4 regions of the Mesorhizobium sp. M5C.F.Ca.ET.164.01.1.1 genome follow, and region 3 is predicted to be linked to each of the others. Evidence: predicted binding sites of a transcription regulator. Region 3 holds the regulator's gene; each other region holds the start of a gene.
What was found. Region 3 encodes PhoB, which activates phosphate uptake and scavenging genes when phosphate is short. Its sites were predicted from a motif close to TGTCATNNANCTGTCAT; they were not measured.
Positions count from the first base shown of each region.

Region 1: the regulator PhoB is predicted to act here: its motif matches at 1,744-1,760, upstream of EN807_RS06090 (alkaline phosphatase).
Region 2: the regulator PhoB is predicted to act here: its motif matches at 2,542-2,558, upstream of ugpB (sn-glycerol-3-phosphate ABC transporter substrate-binding protein UgpB).
Region 4: the regulator PhoB is predicted to act here: its motif matches at 1,776-1,792, upstream of pstS (phosphate ABC transporter substrate-binding protein PstS).

Region 1 covers NZ_SRTG01000001.1:1,260,487-1,264,926, reverse strand. Annotated here, with positions in the region: gene EN807_RS06090 (alkaline phosphatase) at 97-1,671, opposite strand; gene EN807_RS06085 (MFS transporter) at 1,971-3,254, opposite strand; gene EN807_RS06080 (TetR/AcrR family transcriptional regulator) at 3,337-3,942, shown strand; gene EN807_RS06075 (hypothetical protein) at 3,988-4,440, shown strand, end outside.
Region 2 covers NZ_SRTG01000001.1:1,667,932-1,672,371, reverse strand. Annotated here, with positions in the region: gene ugpE (sn-glycerol-3-phosphate ABC transporter permease UgpE) at 1-194, opposite strand, end outside; gene ugpA (sn-glycerol-3-phosphate ABC transporter permease UgpA) at 203-1,087, opposite strand; gene ugpB (sn-glycerol-3-phosphate ABC transporter substrate-binding protein UgpB) at 1,169-2,479, opposite strand; gene EN807_RS08220 (TlpA disulfide reductase family protein) at 2,692-3,378, opposite strand; gene argH (argininosuccinate lyase) at 3,414-4,440, shown strand, end outside.
Region 3 covers NZ_SRTG01000001.1:1,526,735-1,531,174, reverse strand. Annotated here, with positions in the region: gene xylF (D-xylose ABC transporter substrate-binding protein) at 1-262, opposite strand, end outside; gene EN807_RS07445 (ROK family protein) at 523-1,770, shown strand; gene phoB (phosphate regulon transcriptional regulator PhoB) at 1,944-2,633, opposite strand; gene phoU (phosphate signaling complex protein PhoU) at 2,650-3,357, opposite strand; gene pstB (phosphate ABC transporter ATP-binding protein PstB) at 3,396-4,211, opposite strand; gene pstA (phosphate ABC transporter permease PstA) at 4,224-4,440, opposite strand, start outside.
Region 4 covers NZ_SRTG01000001.1:2,960,559-2,964,998, forward strand. Annotated here, with positions in the region: gene EN807_RS14525 (nodulation protein NfeD) at 1-582, opposite strand, end outside; gene EN807_RS14530 (2OG-Fe(II) oxygenase) at 745-1,488, shown strand; gene pstS (phosphate ABC transporter substrate-binding protein PstS) at 1,922-3,013, shown strand; gene EN807_RS14540 (Na/Pi symporter) at 3,101-4,440, shown strand, end outside.

The sequences.
Region 1 (4,440 bases), 270 kb from region 3:
GTCGCGGCCACACTGAGATCCGCAAGGTCCGTTCCGCAGTGATCCTTCACGCCCCCTCTGCCCTGCCTGCGCTTCCGCTAATCGCGAAGTTCCCTCTCACGCCGACTGCACCGGATCGAGCGTGACCTTGTAGAGTTCGTTGTCGTCGCGATCCATCAGCCGCACCGTCATCTGTTCAGTGGCGCCATCGATGTCGACGAGGCCGAAGAACTGCAGGCCGGCCGAGGGTGGCAGGTTCTGCCCCTGCTCGGCGGTTGGCGCCTTGATGAATTTCAGCTCCGGGCCGAAGGTCATGTCGAAATCGTTGGGACCGAATGTACCGGCGTGGAGCGGACCGGAGACGAATTCCCAGAACGGATTGAAATCCTGGAACTGCGCCTTATCAGGATTGTAGTAGTGCGCCGCGGTGTAGTGCACGTCGGCGGTCAGCCAGACGGTGTTGCTGATACCAGCATTCTTTACAAAGCGAAGGAGGTCGGCAATTTCCAGCTCGCGCCCCTTGGCCGGACCGCTGTCGCCGTTGCTGACCGCCTCGGCGCCGGCCTTCCCGGTGGCGTCGTTCCAGACGACGAGACCGAGCGGCATGTCGGCGGCGATGATTTTCCAGGTCGCGTTGGAGTTTGCCAGTTCGCGCTTCAGCCATTTCATCTGCTGTTCGCCGAGGATGCGCGATTGCGGCGTCACCGTATCCTGCATGCCAGGACCATTGGAGCCGCGGTAGGAACGCATGTCGAGGAAAAACACGTCGAGCAGCGGCCCGTAGGCGATCTTGCGATAGACGCGGCCCGGTTCCGACGGCTCGTAGCGGATCGTCGTCATCTCGTGGAAGGCGCGTGCCGCCCGTGCCGCCAGCACATGGATGTTTTTTTCGGAGTAGCGGTCGTCGGCGCTCAGGTCCTTCGAATCCGACCAGTTGTTCACCACCTCGTGGTCGTCCCACTGGTAAAAGGTCGGGCAGATGGCGTTGAGCCCCAGCACGTTCCTGTCCATCATGTTGTATTTCCACTGACCCCGGTACTCGTCCAGCGTCTCGGCAACCTTGCGCTTTTCGTCGATGAGGACGTTGTTCTTCCACTTGCTGCCACCGGAAAGGTCGACCTCGTCCTTCATCGGGCCGTCGGCATAGATGGTGTCGCCGGAATGCAGGAAGAAGTCGGGCGTATGCTTGCCGATCGTGGCATAGGTCTTCATGCCGGTGTCGTCGATGCCCCAGCCTTGGCCGGCGGTATCGCCCGACCAGGCGAAGCGAATGTCGCGCTTCGAGGCCGGCGCCGTCCGGAAGCGGCCGACGATCGGCTCGGAGACGGCGTTGATGTCCGCGAGATCGGCCGCGGTCATGCGGTAGAAGATGTCCTGGTCGGAGGCGAGGTCGGTGAGCAGCCGCTTTACCGTGTAATCGCTGGCCGGCGACGTATCGAGCGGCGCAAGACGGACGGCGTTGGCGAAATCTTCCGTCGACGACACTTCGAACATCACGCGCGAAGGGCGGTCGGTGCGAGTCCACACCACGCCGCTGGTTGCGTCGACATCGCCCGACTGGATGCCATGGGTGAAGGCGGGCCGCTGATTGGCGCGCGAATAATAGGGAAGCGCGAGGCCCGATACGCCGACGAGGCCGGCGGCGCTCACGGACGTGACGAAGGCGCGCCGGGTCATCGAAATCTTGTTCATGGCTGTCTCCTGGATGGCGTTGAACGTCGCCGCCAAAGTCCAGCCTCAATGTTTCAGGCACATCTCGAAACCATGAAGGTTTCGTTACAACCAACAGACTGGCGAATCTCTCTTGAGGGTCTCTTGAGAATCTCTTGAGGGGGAGATGTCGCCAAAGGCGACAGAGGGGGTCGTCTCGCGTGGAGCACCGACCACCTGCGTCTGCGATAAGGCGCTGAGCCTGGTCGGACCGACCCCCTCTGGCCGCTTCGCGGCCATCTCCCCCCTCATGGGGGAATTTAGCGCTCAGCCGTCACAACTCAGGCCGCCTGCGGTTCCGGCTCGAAGGCTGGACGGCTGGTGTTGATCAACAGCGAGATGCAGGCTGCGGCTATCGCCGTCATGCCGGCGATGAGGAAGGCAAGCTCGTAATTGCCCTGCAATTCACGCATGGTGCCGCCGAAGAAGGCGGCGGCCGCAGCGCCCACCTGATGGCCCGCGACGATCCAGCCGAAGACGATCGGCCCGCTGCGGTCGCCGAACGCCTCGTTCGACAGCCTGAGCGTCGGCGGCACGGTGGCGATCCAGTCCAATCCGTAGAGCACGGCGAAGATGATCAGACTGGTCGACGAGAAGCCGGAATAAGGCAGATAGATCAGCGACAGGCCGCGGATGCCATAATAGACGCCGAGCAGCTTGCGCGGGTCGAAGCGGTCGGTGAGCCAACCCGACAGCGTCGTGCCGATCAGATCGAAGATGCCCATCAGCGACAGCAGGCCGGCGGCTTGCACCTGACCGATACCCATGTCGCCGCAAAACGCGATCAGGTGCGTGCCGACCAGTCCGTTGGTGGTGAAGCCGCAGATGAAGAAGGTGGCGAACAGATACCAGAACACGCGGGTGCCGGCGGCACGGCGCAGCGTGCTGAGTGTGTGCGTGAGAAAATTGCCCTGCGAGGCCGGCGCAACCGGCGGCACGTCGTCGGCGTCAGCGCCGTAGCGCACCATGCCGATCGAAGCCGGACGCTCCGGCACCAGCAGCCAGACCAGCGGCACGAGGCAGGCAGTGGCGACCGCAATGGCGATGGCGACAGGCTTCCAGCCGCCCGACTGGGCGAGCGCGGCGAGCAGCGGCAGGAACACCAGCAGGCCGGTGGCGGCGGAGGCCGACATCAGTCCCATCACCAGGCCGCGATTGGTCTTGAACCAGCGGTTGACGATGGTGGCGCCGAGCACCGTGGCGACCGCGCCGGAACCAACGCCGGAGAATACGCCCCAGGTGAGAAGCAGGTGCCACGGCTCGGTCATCAACAGGCTGAGCGCCGTCGAGCCCGACATCAACACCAGCGACGCCAGCAGCGTCCGGCGCAGCCCGATCCGTTCCATCAGTGCCGCAGCAAACGGCCCGGTCAGGCCGTAGAGGAAGATGCCGATGGCCGCGGCGAGCGAAACGACATCGCGCCGCCAGCCGAAACTCTCCTCCAGCGGCAGCATCATGACGGCCGGCGCCGACCGCAGGCCCGCCGCGATCAGCAGGCACAGGAAAATGACGGCGACCACGACGAAAGCGTAGCGCTGGCCAAACGGACGGGATTGAGCTATCATGTTACTGACCGGTACGTTCCAATTGTACCGAGTGATACGTACCGATCGGTAACATTGTCAAGCAGGCCACGGCACATCGAAGATGAAAAACATTGAACCAACGATCAAAGCGGATGAAGTGGCATCTCCGCGCGCCGGCGAAAAAATCCTTCGCGTTGCCCGCGACCTGTTCTACCGGCAAGGCATCAGGGCGATCGGCGTCGACGAGATCGTGCGGCGTGCCGGCGTCACCAAGCCCAGCCTCTATCGCAGCTTTCCCTCCAAGGACGAATTGGCCGCGTCCTATCTCCGGCAATACGACCTGGAGTTCTGGGCCCGCTTCGACGAGGCGGTGGCTGCCCATCCCGGCGATCCGCGCGCGCAGATCGCTGCCTTCCTGACACGCATCGGCAAGCGCACGCAAAAGCCAGACTATCGCGGCTGCGGCATGACCAATGCGGCTGTCGAATATCCCGAACATGCCCACCCGGCCCGCGTGGTGAGCGAGGCCAACAAACAGGAATTGCGACGACGCCTGCGCGCCATGGCAGCGGCAATGGGTGCCGGCGACGCCGATACACTGGGCGACGGGCTGCTGCTTCTGATCGAAGGTGCCTATATCAGCGGCCAGTTGTTCGGTGCCGGCGGACCGGCGAAGTCTGTGGCCCGGAACGCCGACCTGCTGATCGAAGCGAGCTTGAAGAAATAGCGTTTAACGATACCGTGTGGCAGCCTCGAAACGGAGTTGTCCGCGATGCGTAGCCTTTTGACGATCCCGCTTGCCCTTGCCGGCCTCTGCCAAGCTGCCCAGGCCGGCGACATTTCCAGCGCCTACACTGATCTCGACTGGAAGAAGGACTGCGTGACCTACGCGCAGGCGCAAGAAGGCGAAGGCGACTGGGCCAGTCTTGCCTGTTCGGGCTATCGCGGCTACCCGGTGCTGATCGCCTACGACGATGCCCGGGAATCGCTGTTCTATGGTTTTCCCTCCAGCGACATGACCGCGGTCTGGGAGAGTTTCATCGCCTTCAATTCGGCTGCACCCAAACTCGAGTGGCGCATCGAGACGAACGGCGATCTTGCCATTCCTTTCGCGGTCATCCACCGTCGCTCGATCAGCAATCCCGAGGGGGAGAACAAACCAACCGACGTGCTGATCGTCGCCAAGGTCGCCCAGCCGGAGAACTATGAGGGCTGCACCGTCGGC
Region 2 (4,440 bases), 140 kb from region 3:
CCGCCGAACAGCGCCTCGCTGTAATTGTTCCAGAGCTGGCCGCCGGGCAAGAGCGGCAGCGGCGGCCTGAGGATCGTTTGCAGCGTGTGTGTCGAGGCAACGAAAGTGTAGTAGATCGGAAAAGCTACGATCAATATGCCAAGGATGAGCACGGCATGGGCGATGAAGGTGCGGAGCGGGGATTGGCCGATCATCGCTGCCCTCAACCGTAATGGACTTTGCGTTCCACGTAGCGGAACTGGATGGCGGTGAGCGCAATGACGATGGCCATCAGGATGACCGACTGCGCCGCCGAGTCACCCAGGATCAGATTAACGAATCCGTCATTGTAGACCTTGTAGACCAGCGTCTCGGTCGCCTTGCCCGGCCCGCCGCCGGTGACGGCATGAACGATGCCGAACGTGTCGAACAGCGCATAGACAGTATTGACGACCAGCAGGAAAAACGTCGTCGGCGCAAGCAGCGGGAAGACGATAGTCCAGAAGCGCTTGGTCTCGCCGGCGCCATCCATGGCCGCCGCCTCGATCAGGGTTTTCGGCACCGCCTGCAGGCCGGCGACGAAGAACAGGAAATTGTAGCTGATCTGCTTCCAGGCAGCCGCCGACACCAGCAGGATCATGGCGTGGGTGCCGTTGAGCAGCGGGTCCCATGCGATGCCGAGGCTTCTCAGCAAATACGCCAACGCGCCGATCGAAGGATTGAACAGAAACAGCCACAGCATGCCGGCAATCGCCGGCGCCACGGCATAGGGCCATATCAACAGTGTGCGGTAGAGGCCTTTGCCGCGCACGGCCTTCTCGGCCATGACCGCAAGCAAAAGCGCCACGCCCATCGCAACGATCGCGGTCGCAAGCGAAAACACCACGGTGACCTTGATCGAGTTAAGGTAGGCCGGATCGGCCAGCACCTTGCCGAAATTGGCGAACCAGACGAACCTGGTCCTCAGCCCGAACGGGTCTTGCCTGAGCATCGACTGGTAAAGCGCCTGGCCGGCCGGCCAGTAGAAGAAAACCAGTGTTATGGCGAGTTGTGGCGCCACCAGCAGGTAGGGCAGGATCTTGTTGGGAAAGACGATGCGTGGAGACAGGCTGATTTCCCTCGCTATCCAGGAATCGCCCACGCGAGCTCGCGTGGGCGATATTCCAATCGACCAACCGAGATAATCTCGTCAGTTCTCTAGCGCTTCCTCGATCGCGGCGTTGCCGCGCGTGACCGCATTGTCGAGCGCCTGTTGAGCGGTTTGCTGGCCGGCCAGCATCTTCTCGAACTCCTCGTTCTGGATATCGCGCACCTGCGGCAGATTCGGCAGGCGCACGCCCTTCGAGTTGTCGGTCGGCGCCTTGCCCGTCATCTGCAGGATGGGCGTCTCGCGGCCGGGGTTCTTGTCATAGAAGCCTGATTTCTTGGTCGCTTCGTAGGCGGCGAGCGTCACCGGCAAGTATCCCGACTTCTGGTGCAGATATTCCTGCACATCGGTCTTGGACAGATAGGCGAAGAAGGTCGCGACGCCCTTGTATTGCTCGTCCGACTTGTTGCCGAAGACCCACAGGCTGGCGCCGCCCGGCGTGGTGTTCTGCGGTGCGCCCTTGGCGTCGGTGTCGTAGGGAAGCTGGCCGATGCCATAGTTCATGCCGGACTTGACGATATCGCCGAGACCGCCCGACGATTCGGTGAAGATGCCGCATTCGCCGGCAAGGAAGATCTGCTTGGCTTCGGAGGTGCGCCCGCCATATTTGAAGGTGCCGTCCTTGGCGAGGTCCGCGAGCGCCTGGAAGTGGTTGACGAAAATCGGCGCGTTGATTTTGAGCTCGACATCACCGCCGGCCAGGCCGTTCTGCTGGGTGGCCCACGATACATCATTCCACGCCGCAAAATTCTCGAGATGGATCCAGGTCAGCCAGGTCGAGGTGTAGCCGCATGAGGCGGCGCCACTTGCCTTGATCTTCTTGGCAGCTTCCCACACCTCATTCCAGGTCTTGGGCGGGTTGTTCACATCGAGGCCCGCCTTCTGGAAGATGTCCTTGTTGTAATAGAGGATCGGCGAGGAGGAGTTGTAGGGGAAGGACAGCATGGTGCCGTCCGGCTTCGAATAATAGCCGACGATGCCGGGCAGATACTGGCTCTTGTCGAAGGTCATCCCGGCACCGGTCATCACCTCGGCCACCGGCTTGATCGCACCCTCGGCCGCCATCATCACGCCGGTGCCGACATCGAACACCTGGAGAATATCGGGCGCCTGTCCAGCGCGGAAGGCAGCGATGCCGGCATTCAGCGTCTCGGGGTAGGTGCCCTTGAACACCGGAACCAGCTCATAGTCGCTCTGGCTGGCGTTGAAATCCTTGGAGATCTTGTCGACGACTTCGGCGTTGGCGCCGGTCATGGCGTGCCACCAGCTGATCTGCGTGACGGCGAAAGCGGACGTGGTGGAAAGCAGGGTCAAGGTGGCGGCGACACCGGCCGCGAAGCCGAAGAACTTCATGTTTCATCTCCCGTTTGTCATTGGCGAAAGGGCACTCTCGCAAAGGCCAATATGTGCCGCCCATGACAATTGGACAACGGTTTTGTTGCGGATCGATGAACTTGATCTCCCCGTAAAGTGGTGCACGCTTCGGTATGAGAGTAGATGGAAAGCAATTACCAAGCCGGCTTACCACTCGAACAAAAGCGACGGGGCCGGCAATCGCCGGGTGCCTAGTCCGACTTGCCGAGCGCCGTCTCGACCAGCCGCTTGGCATCGGGGCTCGACCACTCGGCCGGGCCGTTCATGTGAGCGATCAGGCAGCCTTCACCGTCGATCAGCATGGTGACCGGCAGGCCGAGCGCCAGGCCGCGCGTCTTGAGATCGTTGAACAGCGCCATGGTCGAATCACGGTAATAGCCGAGCGCCTCGACGCCGGTTTCCTCGAGGAACTTCTTCGGTTTGGTGTCATCGCCGGCATCGACATTGACCGCGACGACCTCGAAGGCGTCGCTGCCCATTTCTTTCTGCAGCGCGTCGAGCGCCGGCATTTCGGCGCGGCAGGGGGCGCACCATGTCGCCCACAGATTGAGCAGCAACGTCTTGCCGGCATGGTCGGCGAGCGTCATCGGCTTGCCGCCAGGGTCGTTGAAGGCAAGGCCCTTCAGCGATTGCGGCGGATCGGCCGGCAAAAGTGCTGCGACCTGGCCGGTGGCAGCCGCCGCGACCGTCTTGGCGCGGTCGGCCTTGGCGGCGCAGGCGACATCGTCTTTGCTGTCGCCAACGGCGACTGGCGCGGGCGCGTTGTTGCCAGAACCGCTCTCGCTGACATATACCGCGACCGCGCCCGCAAGCACGCCCGCCACCAAAGCGGCGAGGATGAGGCGCGGGGCCGGGAAAAATCGATTGCCGTCTGCCATTTTCTAAAAACTGCTCCGGAGCACGGGTTATAGCGATGAGCGACAAGAAGGCCAGCAACCAGATGTGGGGCGGACGTTTTGCCTCGGGTCCGGCCGCGATCATGGAAGCGATCAACGCGTCGATCTCGTTCGACCGCAAACTCTATGCGCAGGATATCAGAGGCTCGATCGCCCATAGCGAGATGCTGGCGCAAACGGGCATTATTTCGGCGGCCGATCAAGAAAAAATCGCTCACGGGCTGAACACGATCCTGGCAGAGATCGAAGCGGGAAAGTTCGAGTTCTCGACCAGGCTGGAAGACATCCACATGAACGTCGAAGCTCGCCTTGCCGAGCTGATCGGCGCGGCCGCCGGCCGCCTGCACACCGCTCGTTCGCGCAACGATCAGGTGGCGGTCGATCTCAGGCTTTGGGTCAAGGATGAGTGCTTTCGCATCGCCGAGGCGCTGAAGGGCCTGATCGCGGCGTTCCTGGAGCGGGCCGAGGAGCATGCGGCGACGGTGATGCCGGGCTTTACCCACATGCAGGCGGCGCAGCCGGTGACCTTCGGCCACCACTGCATGGCTTATGTCGAGATGTTTTCGCGCGACCTGTCGCGTGTTCGCGACGCCATCGGGCGGATGGACGAAAACCCGCTCGGTGCGGCCGCCCTTGCCGGCACCAGCTTTCCGATCGACCGGCACCAGACTGCCAAGGCGCTCGGCTTCCGCGAACCGATGCGCAACTCGCTGGACAGCGTTTCGGATCGCGATTTCGCACTGGAATTCTTGGGGCTGGCGGCGATCTGCGCGACGCATCTGTCGCGGCTGGCCGAAGAGATCATCATCTGGTCGACGCCGCAATTCGGCTTCGTCAGGCTGTCGGACTCATTCTCCACCGGCTCCTCGATCATGCCGCAGAAGAAGAACCCCGACGCCGCCGAGCTGGTGCGCGGCAAGACCGGTCGCGTCACCGGCCATCTCGTCGGCCTGCTGACGGTGATGAAGGGCATGCCGCTGACCTACGGCAAGGACATGCAGGAGGACAAGGAATCCGTGTTCGACGCCGCCGAGACGCTCGATC
Region 3 (4,440 bases):
TGATCAACGCGTTGGCGCCCTGCGAGATCAGGCTCTCGACATCGGTCAGCTGCTTGCCGGGATTGGACTGTGCATCGGCGGAAATATACTTGTCGCCGGCGGCCTCGATCGCCGACTTCATGGCGGCTTCGTCAGTCTTCCAGCGCTCTTCCTGGAAGTTCGACCACGAAACACCAATGACCTTGTCCTTCGCCTGTGCGACCGACGCGAGCGTCAGCGACATGGCGACCCCCGCCAGGATGGCGGCTGTGAATCTCTTCATGATATTCCTCCCTACGCCGCGTACGGCGCGACCAACTGGCCCGAAGGCCGGCACAAAGACTCTTTTTTTCGAGCCTCGAAAAAATACTGATCCAACGCCGAAGCACTGTCAACATGAATTCTGATGGATTTTAATCTCCTGCCGGCTTTTTTTCGAGTCTCGGAATAAACAATGACAGGTCCTTCTGGTTCTGCCAGTATTTGTCGGCCTGACGGCTTCCGATTCATGAGCGGCCGCGGCAATAGGGAGGAAGCAAAACAATGTCGGTTGGGATCCGCCATGACGATTTGCGCCGGCGCAACCGGGCCATGGTTATTTCGGCCGTACGCCGCGCAGGCCAGCCGTCGCGGACCGAGATCGCCGCAACCACCGGCCTCAGCCATTCGACCATATCGGCGATCTCTTCCGACCTGATCCAGGAAGGCATCCTGGCCGAGACCAAGGCGAGTGAGACCGTCTCGCTGAAACGTGGCCGGCCGCAGGTTGGCCTCAGCCTCAATCCGGAAGCCGCTGCGGTATTGGCTGTCGTATTGTCGCTGAATTTCCTGTCGATCGCTGTCATCGACTATGCCGGACAAGTGGTCGCCGAGGAACAGCGCCGGCTGGACACGCTGACCATGTCGCGCGACGAGCTGATCGACGAATGTGTCGCCATCGTCCGGCGCCGGCTCGAAGACCCCGACCTCGACGTCCAAAGCGTCGCCCGCATCGCGCTGGCGATCCAGGGTATTACCGATTCCCATGCGCGCGCCATGTTATGGTCGCCGATCACGCCGCAGACGAACATCGCCTTCGCCGACATTCTGGAACGCGAGTTCGACATTCCGGCCATCATGGAGAACGACTGCAACATGATGGCCGTGGCGCTGCGCTGGCGCGACCCGGATCGCTACCGCGACGATTTCATCGCCATCCTGCTCTCGCATGGCATCGGTATGGGGCTGGTGCTGAAAGGCGAGCTGTTCACCGGCACCCATTCCTCAGGCGGCGAATTCGGCCACATGATTCATCGGCCGGGCGGCGCGCTTTGCCGCTGCGGGCGGCGCGGTTGCGTCGAGGCTTATGCCGGCAACTACGCTATCTGGCGCAACGCAAGGCAATTGAGCGAAAACGCCGAGCCGGTCGCCGATGTCAGCGACGCCGAGATGCGGGCACTGGCGGCCCGGGCGCGCGAGACGGACGGACCGGAGCGCGAAGCCTACCGCAAGGCCGGCGAAGCGCTCGGCTTCGGGCTCGGCAGCCTGTTCGCGCTGATCGATCCGGCGCCGGTCGCCATGGTCGGTGCCAGCGCTGCCGCCTTCGACCTGATTGAGCCGGCCCTGCGCGAGGCCATCGCCCAGACCGCCGGCGGCCAGCATTCGGGTTCGATTTCCTTCGACACCGAGCCGAACGAACTGCCGCTGATCCGAGAAGGCTGCGCCATGCGGGCGCTGAGCTTCGTCGACCAGGAGATCTTCGCGCCGAGCATCCAGGCACGAGCCGGCTCGGTCGGAAAGAACGTGGCTTGAATTCGAAGGCAGGGATCCCCGGATCGCGACTTGGGGTGTGTTGAGATTCAGGTCAGGCCGAGTCGAGAATGGGGGTTCCGAGAACCGGAGCGGAGCGTAATTTCGGGTACGTGAGCACCGGAAGCGCAGGAAGCCGCCGTTCGCAGGCCGGAATCACCCGTATCAGCACATCCCTAGTCTTCCCTGATCGCATAGCCCGCGCCGCGGATGGTGCGGATGACATCGGGCATGCGACCATTGTTGACCGCCTTGCGCAACCGGCCGACATGGACGTCCACCGTGCGCTCGTCGATGTAGATCGTCTCGCCCCAGACATTGTCGAGCAACTGGCTGCGCGAGAAGACCCGACCCGGGTGCCGCATCATGAATTCGAGCAGCCGGAATTCGGTCGGCCCGAGCCGGATCTCGCTCTTCTTGCGATAGACCCTGTGCGATTCGCGATCGAGCATGATGTCGCCGACCTTCAGCACGCTGGACAGTACTTCCGGCTTGGCGCGGCGCAGCAGCGCCTTGACCCTGGCCATGAATTCCGGTGTCGAGAACGGCTTGACCAGATAGTCGTCGGCTCCGGTGGAAAGGCCGCGCACCCGGTCGCTCTCCTCGCCGCGCGCGGTCAGCATGATGATCGGCAGCCGCTCGGTTTCGGGACGCACCCGAAGGCGCCGGCAAAGCTCGATGCCCGAAACCGCCGGCACCATCCAGTCGAGCACCAGCAGATCGGGCACGTTTTCCTGCAGCCGGATTTCGGCCTCGTCGCCGCGCGTCACCACCTCGACCTGATAGCCTTCGGATTCCAGATTGTAGCGGAGGAGGACGCCCAGCGGCTCTTCATCCTCCACCACCATGATGCGCGGCGCGATCATCGGCCGGTCACTCCTGTCATGTCGCCGGCGCCGACATCGTCGTTTCGTCGAGCTTCGGGCGATCCGCCGGCAATTGCTGCCCGGTCACGACAAAGTAGGCGTTTTCGGCGATGTTGGTGACATGATCGCCGATACGCTCGAGATTCTTGGCGCAGAACAGCAGATGCGTGCAGGCGGTGATGTTGCGCGGATCCTCCATCATGTAGGTCAGGAGTTCGCGAAAAACCGCCGTGTATTTCACGTCGATCTTCTGGTCGTCGGCGCGCAGTTCTTTCAACGCGCCGGCATTGCGCGACACATAGTGCTCGACCACGCCGCGGAGCTGCTCGAGAACGAGATCCGCCATCGCGTCGATGCCGTGCGAGAGATTGCGCGGCGTGGCGCTCTGCCCGACTGCGCTGACCCGCTTGGCTATGTTCTTGGCCAGGTCGCCGATGCGCTCGAGATCGCCGGCCATGCGGATTGCGCCAACCACGGCGCGCAGATCTTGTGCCATCGGCTGCCGCTTGGCGATCAGGGTGATCGCGCTATCGTCGAGTTCGCGCTGCCGCGCATCCATGATGGCGTCGTCCGAGACAACACGCTGCGCCATCGCATTGTCTGACGCAAGCAACGCGCGGATCGAGGCTGCGACCATCGCGGCGGCGAGCTCGTCCATGTCGCGGATCAGCCTGTCGATGTGCTCCAGTTCCTCGTCGAAAGATGCGACGGTGTGTTCACCCATGATCCTGTCCTCGTGTTCGAAATTCGCCGCCGGACCGCTCAGCCGAATCGGCCGGTGATGTAGTCCTGGGTGCGCTTGTCGTCGGGATTGGTGAACATCTTGTCGGTCGCGCCCTCCTCGACCAGATAGCCGAGATGGAACATCGCCGTGCGTTGCGACACGCGCGCTGCCTGCTGCATCGAGTGGGTGACGATGACGATCGTGTAGTTCTGGCGCAGTTCGTCGATCAGTTCCTCGACGCGGGCGGTGGCGATCGGATCGAGCGCCGAACAGGGCTCGTCCATCAGAATCACTTCCGGCGACACGGCGATAGCGCGCGCGATGCACAGGCGCTGCTGCTGTCCGCCGGAGAGACCGGTGCCCGACTCGAGCAGGCGATCCTTGACCTCGTTGAACAGACCGGCCTTCTTCAGGCTCGATTCGACGATGCCGTCCAACTCGGACTTGCTCCTGGCCAGGCCGTGAATGCGCGGACCGTAGGCGACGTTTTCATAGATCGACTTCGGAAACGGGTTCGGTTTCTGGAAAACCATGCCGACGCGAGCTCGTAGCTCGACGACATCGATTTTCGGGTCGTAAACATCCTCGCCGTCGAGCGTGATCTTGCCGCTCACCCGCGCGATATCGATCGTGTCGTTCATTCGGTTCAGGCAACGCAGGAAGGTCGACTTGCCACAGCCCGATGGGCCGATCAACGCCGTCACCTGGTTCTCGCGGACATCGAGGTCCACGTCGAACAGAGCTCGCTTCTCGCCGTAATGAACAGAGACCTTTTCGCCCTTCATCTTGATCGAAGGGGCATTGGTTGCGCTGCTCAGTTTCTGTTCGACGCCGGCTTCCGTCATGATGTTCATATCCTCTGCTCCTTACCAGCGCCGCTCGAAGCGCCTGCGCAGTATCACCGCAATGGCGTTCATGATGACCAAAAACAGCAGCAAAATCAAAATCGCCGCCGAAGTCTTCTGCTGGAATCCAGCTTCCGGGAAATCCGCCCACATGAATATCTGCACCGGCAGGATCGTCGCGGGATCGGTAAAGCCGCCGGGAATGTCGACGATGAAGGCGACCATGCCGATCATCAGC
Region 4 (4,440 bases), 1.4 Mb from region 3:
ACCCCAATCGGCATTGCGCCCACGCAGTTCAGCCAGGCTGCGGATCAGGGCAACCGCGTCGTTCGTCGCCTTGGCGATCATCGCATCGCCCGCCGGTGGGCTCTTCGGGTCCTTGCCGGCTTCTGGGGCATTGTTCTTGTCGTCGCCGCCGGGAAAGGATGGCAGCGGCCCGCCCATCTCGATTGGCGTTGCCGCGCCCAGATTGGTGCCGGGCGCCATCGCCGCCACATGGGTTGCGTAGAGGATGTAGGTTCCGGCGCTCGCCGCATGCCCGCCGGCGGGCGCGACATAGCCGATGACGGGAACCGGCGAGGCGAGGATGTCGGCGATGATCTCACGCATGCTGGTGACCAACCCGCCGGGCGTGTCCATCTGCAGGATAAAAACCTCGGCGTTCCGCTCTGCGGCCACCGCCAGCGCTTCCTCGAACTGCATGGCGCTCGCCGGACCGATGGCGCCGTCTATCTCGATGCGCAGCGCAGTCCTCTCCCGGCCGTTCGCCTCTCCGGTTGCGGAAGAGGAACAAACAGCCACAACGGCTACAAAAGCCGCGGCAATCAGGGCTACACGCGCGAGTTTCACGCTCAAAGCTCCCTATCAGGGATATGGGCCCGATTTTGCCGAAATCCATGACATGGCGGCGGGTGAAAGCAGCTGTGCGTAACCCGTTGGCAGGAAACGGGTGGTTTGCACGCGCTGTTTCACCCATCTCTGATGGCAGAAGAGCCCAAAGGAGGAAAAGCCATGACCCTTCATTCGATAGGTTCGAAGGCAGCGGTCCCATCGGCGGAAGCGCGGGTCGCCGGATATGATTGGCAGGCATTGGCCGAGGAAATGAGCGGCTATGGCTGCGCGGTGATGGAAAAGCTCCTGACGCCGCAGGAGTGCCGAGAGATCGCCGGGCTCTATCCCGACGAAAGCCATTTCCGCAGCCATGTCCACATGGCGCGGCACGGCTTCGGCAAGGGCGAGTATCGCTATTTCCGCTATCCCTTGCCCGACCTGATCGGCGGCTTGCGCACCGCACTCTACCCGCACCTGGCCGCGGTCGCCAACGACTGGAACGCGCGCATGGGCATCGCCCAGCGCTACCCGGGCGAACACGCCGCGTTCCTCAAGCAATGCCACGAGCAGGGCCAGACGCGGCCGACGCCCCTCCTGCTGCAATATGGTCCTGGCGACTTCAATTGCCTGCATCAGGATCTCTACGGCGATCTTGCCTTCCCGCTGCAGGTGGCGATCCTGCTGTCCGAGCCGGATAAGGATTTCACCGGTGGCGAGTTCGTGCTGACCGAACAGCGTCCGCGCATGCAGAGCCGCGCCGAGGTGGTGCCGCTGCGCCAGGGCGATGCAGTCGCTTTTGCGGTCCACAATCGCCCGGTCCAGGGCAGCAAAGGCAGCTACCGCGTCAATCTCAGGCACGGGGTCAGCCGGATTCGCTCCGGCATACGCCACACCGTGGGCATCATCTTCCACGACGCGAAGTAAGGGTTGTAGACTTCCTTCTCCCTTCTCCCCTTGTGGGAGAAGGTGGATTGGCGCGCAGCGCCAAGACGGTTGAGGGGTGTTGGACGGAGCGCCGTCGTTGCCAAGCTGGAACACCCCTCATCCGTCGCCTTCGGCGACACCTTCTCCCACAAGGGGAGAAGGGTGAGCCGCGCGAGGCGCAACGTTGGAAATCAGTGCATCGGACCTCCAATTTTTCGAGTCCTAAGGACAGGCGGACAAGGCGATCGCGGAAATTCGAAATAAAAAATTTCGCCCACAAAGATCTTTGTCATCCAATCGTTAACCAAGGTTCATACGATGAGCTATGTTGTTTCTCGGCCGGCGTTCGCTCGCCGGGCGGATGACTGTTGATATCTGCCAAAAACTGAAAACTAGCTATTTTTTTGCGCAGTATAGTCGGGGGATCGCGATTATGTTTCCAGCAAGCTTTGCGCTGCTACGGCGCAAATGGGCGAAAATAGCGGAATCAAGTGGCGCCCTCACGCTCGCTGTTGCCTTGATGATCGGGGCCGCTGCACAAGCCGAGCCTATTCGCGGCGCCGGATCGACGCTAGCCGCCCCGATCATCGGCAAATGGGCGACGGCCTACGAGAGCGCCCGCGCCGATGGCGGCGACTATATCTCGCCCGATTGGAAGGTTGATTATGAAATCGTCGGCTCGCTCGCCGGCGTCCTGCGTCTCGACCAGCCGGACATGGACTTTGCCGCGACGGATGCGCCGATCAATGCCGCCGACCTCAGGAAAGCCGGCCGCCAGCAGTTTCCGATCGTGATGGGCGCCATCGCCGTCGTCGTCAATCTCGACGGCATCGGCCCGGGAAGCCTTCGCCTGACGGGGCCGCTTCTGGCCGACATCTATCTGGGCAAGATCCAGTCGTGGTCCGATCCTGCGATCAAGGCGGCGAATCCGGATCTGACGCTCCCCGATCTCAGGATCAGCGTCCTACACCGCAAGGATGGCTCCGGCTCGACCTTTGTCTTCACGGAGTATCTGTCGGCGGTCAGCGACGAGTGGAAGGCCAAATACGGCGCCGATACGCTGATCTCGTGGCCGCTCGGCGCCGATGCGGAAGGCACACAGAACCTCATTCGAGCCGTGCACGACACAAAAGGCGCGATCGCCTATGCCGAATCCGGCCAGGCCCACCGTGCAAGCCTTTCCTACGCGCTAATCGAGAACAGATCCGGCAAGTTCGTCAAGCCGGAGCCGGAGGGCGTGCAGGCCGCCGCGACATCCATCGACTGGGCGCAAACGACCGATTTCTTCGCTTCGCTGACCGATCGAGACGGCGACGCCGCCTATCCGATCAGCACGGCAGTGTTCGCGATCGTTCAGGTCTCGGGCCGTTCGGAACATCGCTATCGCCGCGTGCACGACCTTTTCCGGCTCGCCTTCGCACAAGGTGCGGGCGATGCCGCCGCACTCGGCTATGTGCCGCTGCCGAAGACGCTCGTCGATCAGGTCGAACAATACTGGGCAAGGCAAGAGCCCGTCGGAAACTGAGCGGAAGAGCCAGGCTGCTGCTTCGCGCAGCACCTGAACTGAACGTCATATCGCGCCGTGGTGACGGCTTGTTGGGGACTGCGTGACATGGACATAGATATCTTCAAGGACATCCTCGTGCCGGTGATCGGCGGGTTGGGCATTTTCATGCTCGGCCTCGACTTCATGGCAAACGGCATCCAGGCGCTGTCGGTCAACCGGATGCGCGCCTTTCTCGCCAAGGCTGCCGGAACGCCGATCAAGGGCGTGCTGGCAGGAACATTGATCACCGGCGTCATCCAGTCGTCGACGGCGATGAGCGTCATGGTCGTCGGCCTGGTCAATGCCGGCGTCATCGCGCTTCGACCGGCGATCAGCGTGATCATGGGCGCCAATATCGGCACCACGCTCGGCAACGGGCTCATCGCCCTGCCGCTCGGTCCGCTCGGATTGATCCTGGCCGGCGTGTTCTCGCTGGTCTACTGCTTCGCCAAAAGCGAAAAGGTCAAGAACATAGCGCTCGCCTGCATCGGCTTCGCGCTGATTTTCTATGGCCTCAACCTGATGACCGGCGGCCTGCGTCCGCTTCGCAACCTGCCCGAAATCATGGCCCTGCTGCAAACCCTCACGGCCGACTCCTATCTCAACCTTCTCAAATGCGTGTTCATCGCCGCCGGCGTGACCGCCATGATCCATTCGTCCTCGGCGACGATCGGCATTGTGATGGGCCTTGGCGCCGCCGGCATTCTCGACTGGACCACCGCCGTCGCCTTCTCGCTCGGCGCCGATCTCGGCACCACGTTCACCTCGTGGATGGCTTCGCTCAATCTTTCGAAGAACGCCAAGCGCACAGCTTACGCGCACATCTCGTTCAACATCATCGGCGTGTCCATCACCATCCCGCTGTTCTTCGTCTCCATCGAGATCCTGGGATGGGTCATGCAGTTCTTCGGCGGCGATCCCGCCGTTCCGGTGATCGTCGACGGCAAGGAGACCTTCCCCCTGGTGCCGGTCGCGGTCGGCATCTACTCGACCTTCTTCAACGTCTTCAACACATTGTTGCTGTTCCCGTTCATCGGCATGTTCGAGCGGGTTCTGTCGCGTGTCGGCCACACGGATGCCGAGGACGCCGAGGATTTCTCGACGCCGAAATTCCTCGACCGCAAGCTGGCCGGCGATTTTGCCAAGGCCGTTCCCGCCGTTCAGCAGGAGACGGCTCGTCACCTGCAAGCCGGCGCCATGTTCCTCGACATCGCACGCTCGTCCAAGAGGGCGCCGTCGGATCCGGGCGAGCACTATCTCGCAACCGACATCCTCAGCCGCGATATCCGTGCCTACACCGCCGAACTGATGAAGGAGGATCTGCCTTACGACCAGCTCGACCTGATCGCCAGCCTGATCGAGGAAGCCGACTTCACCGCTGCCCTGACGGAATCGATGCATCAAGT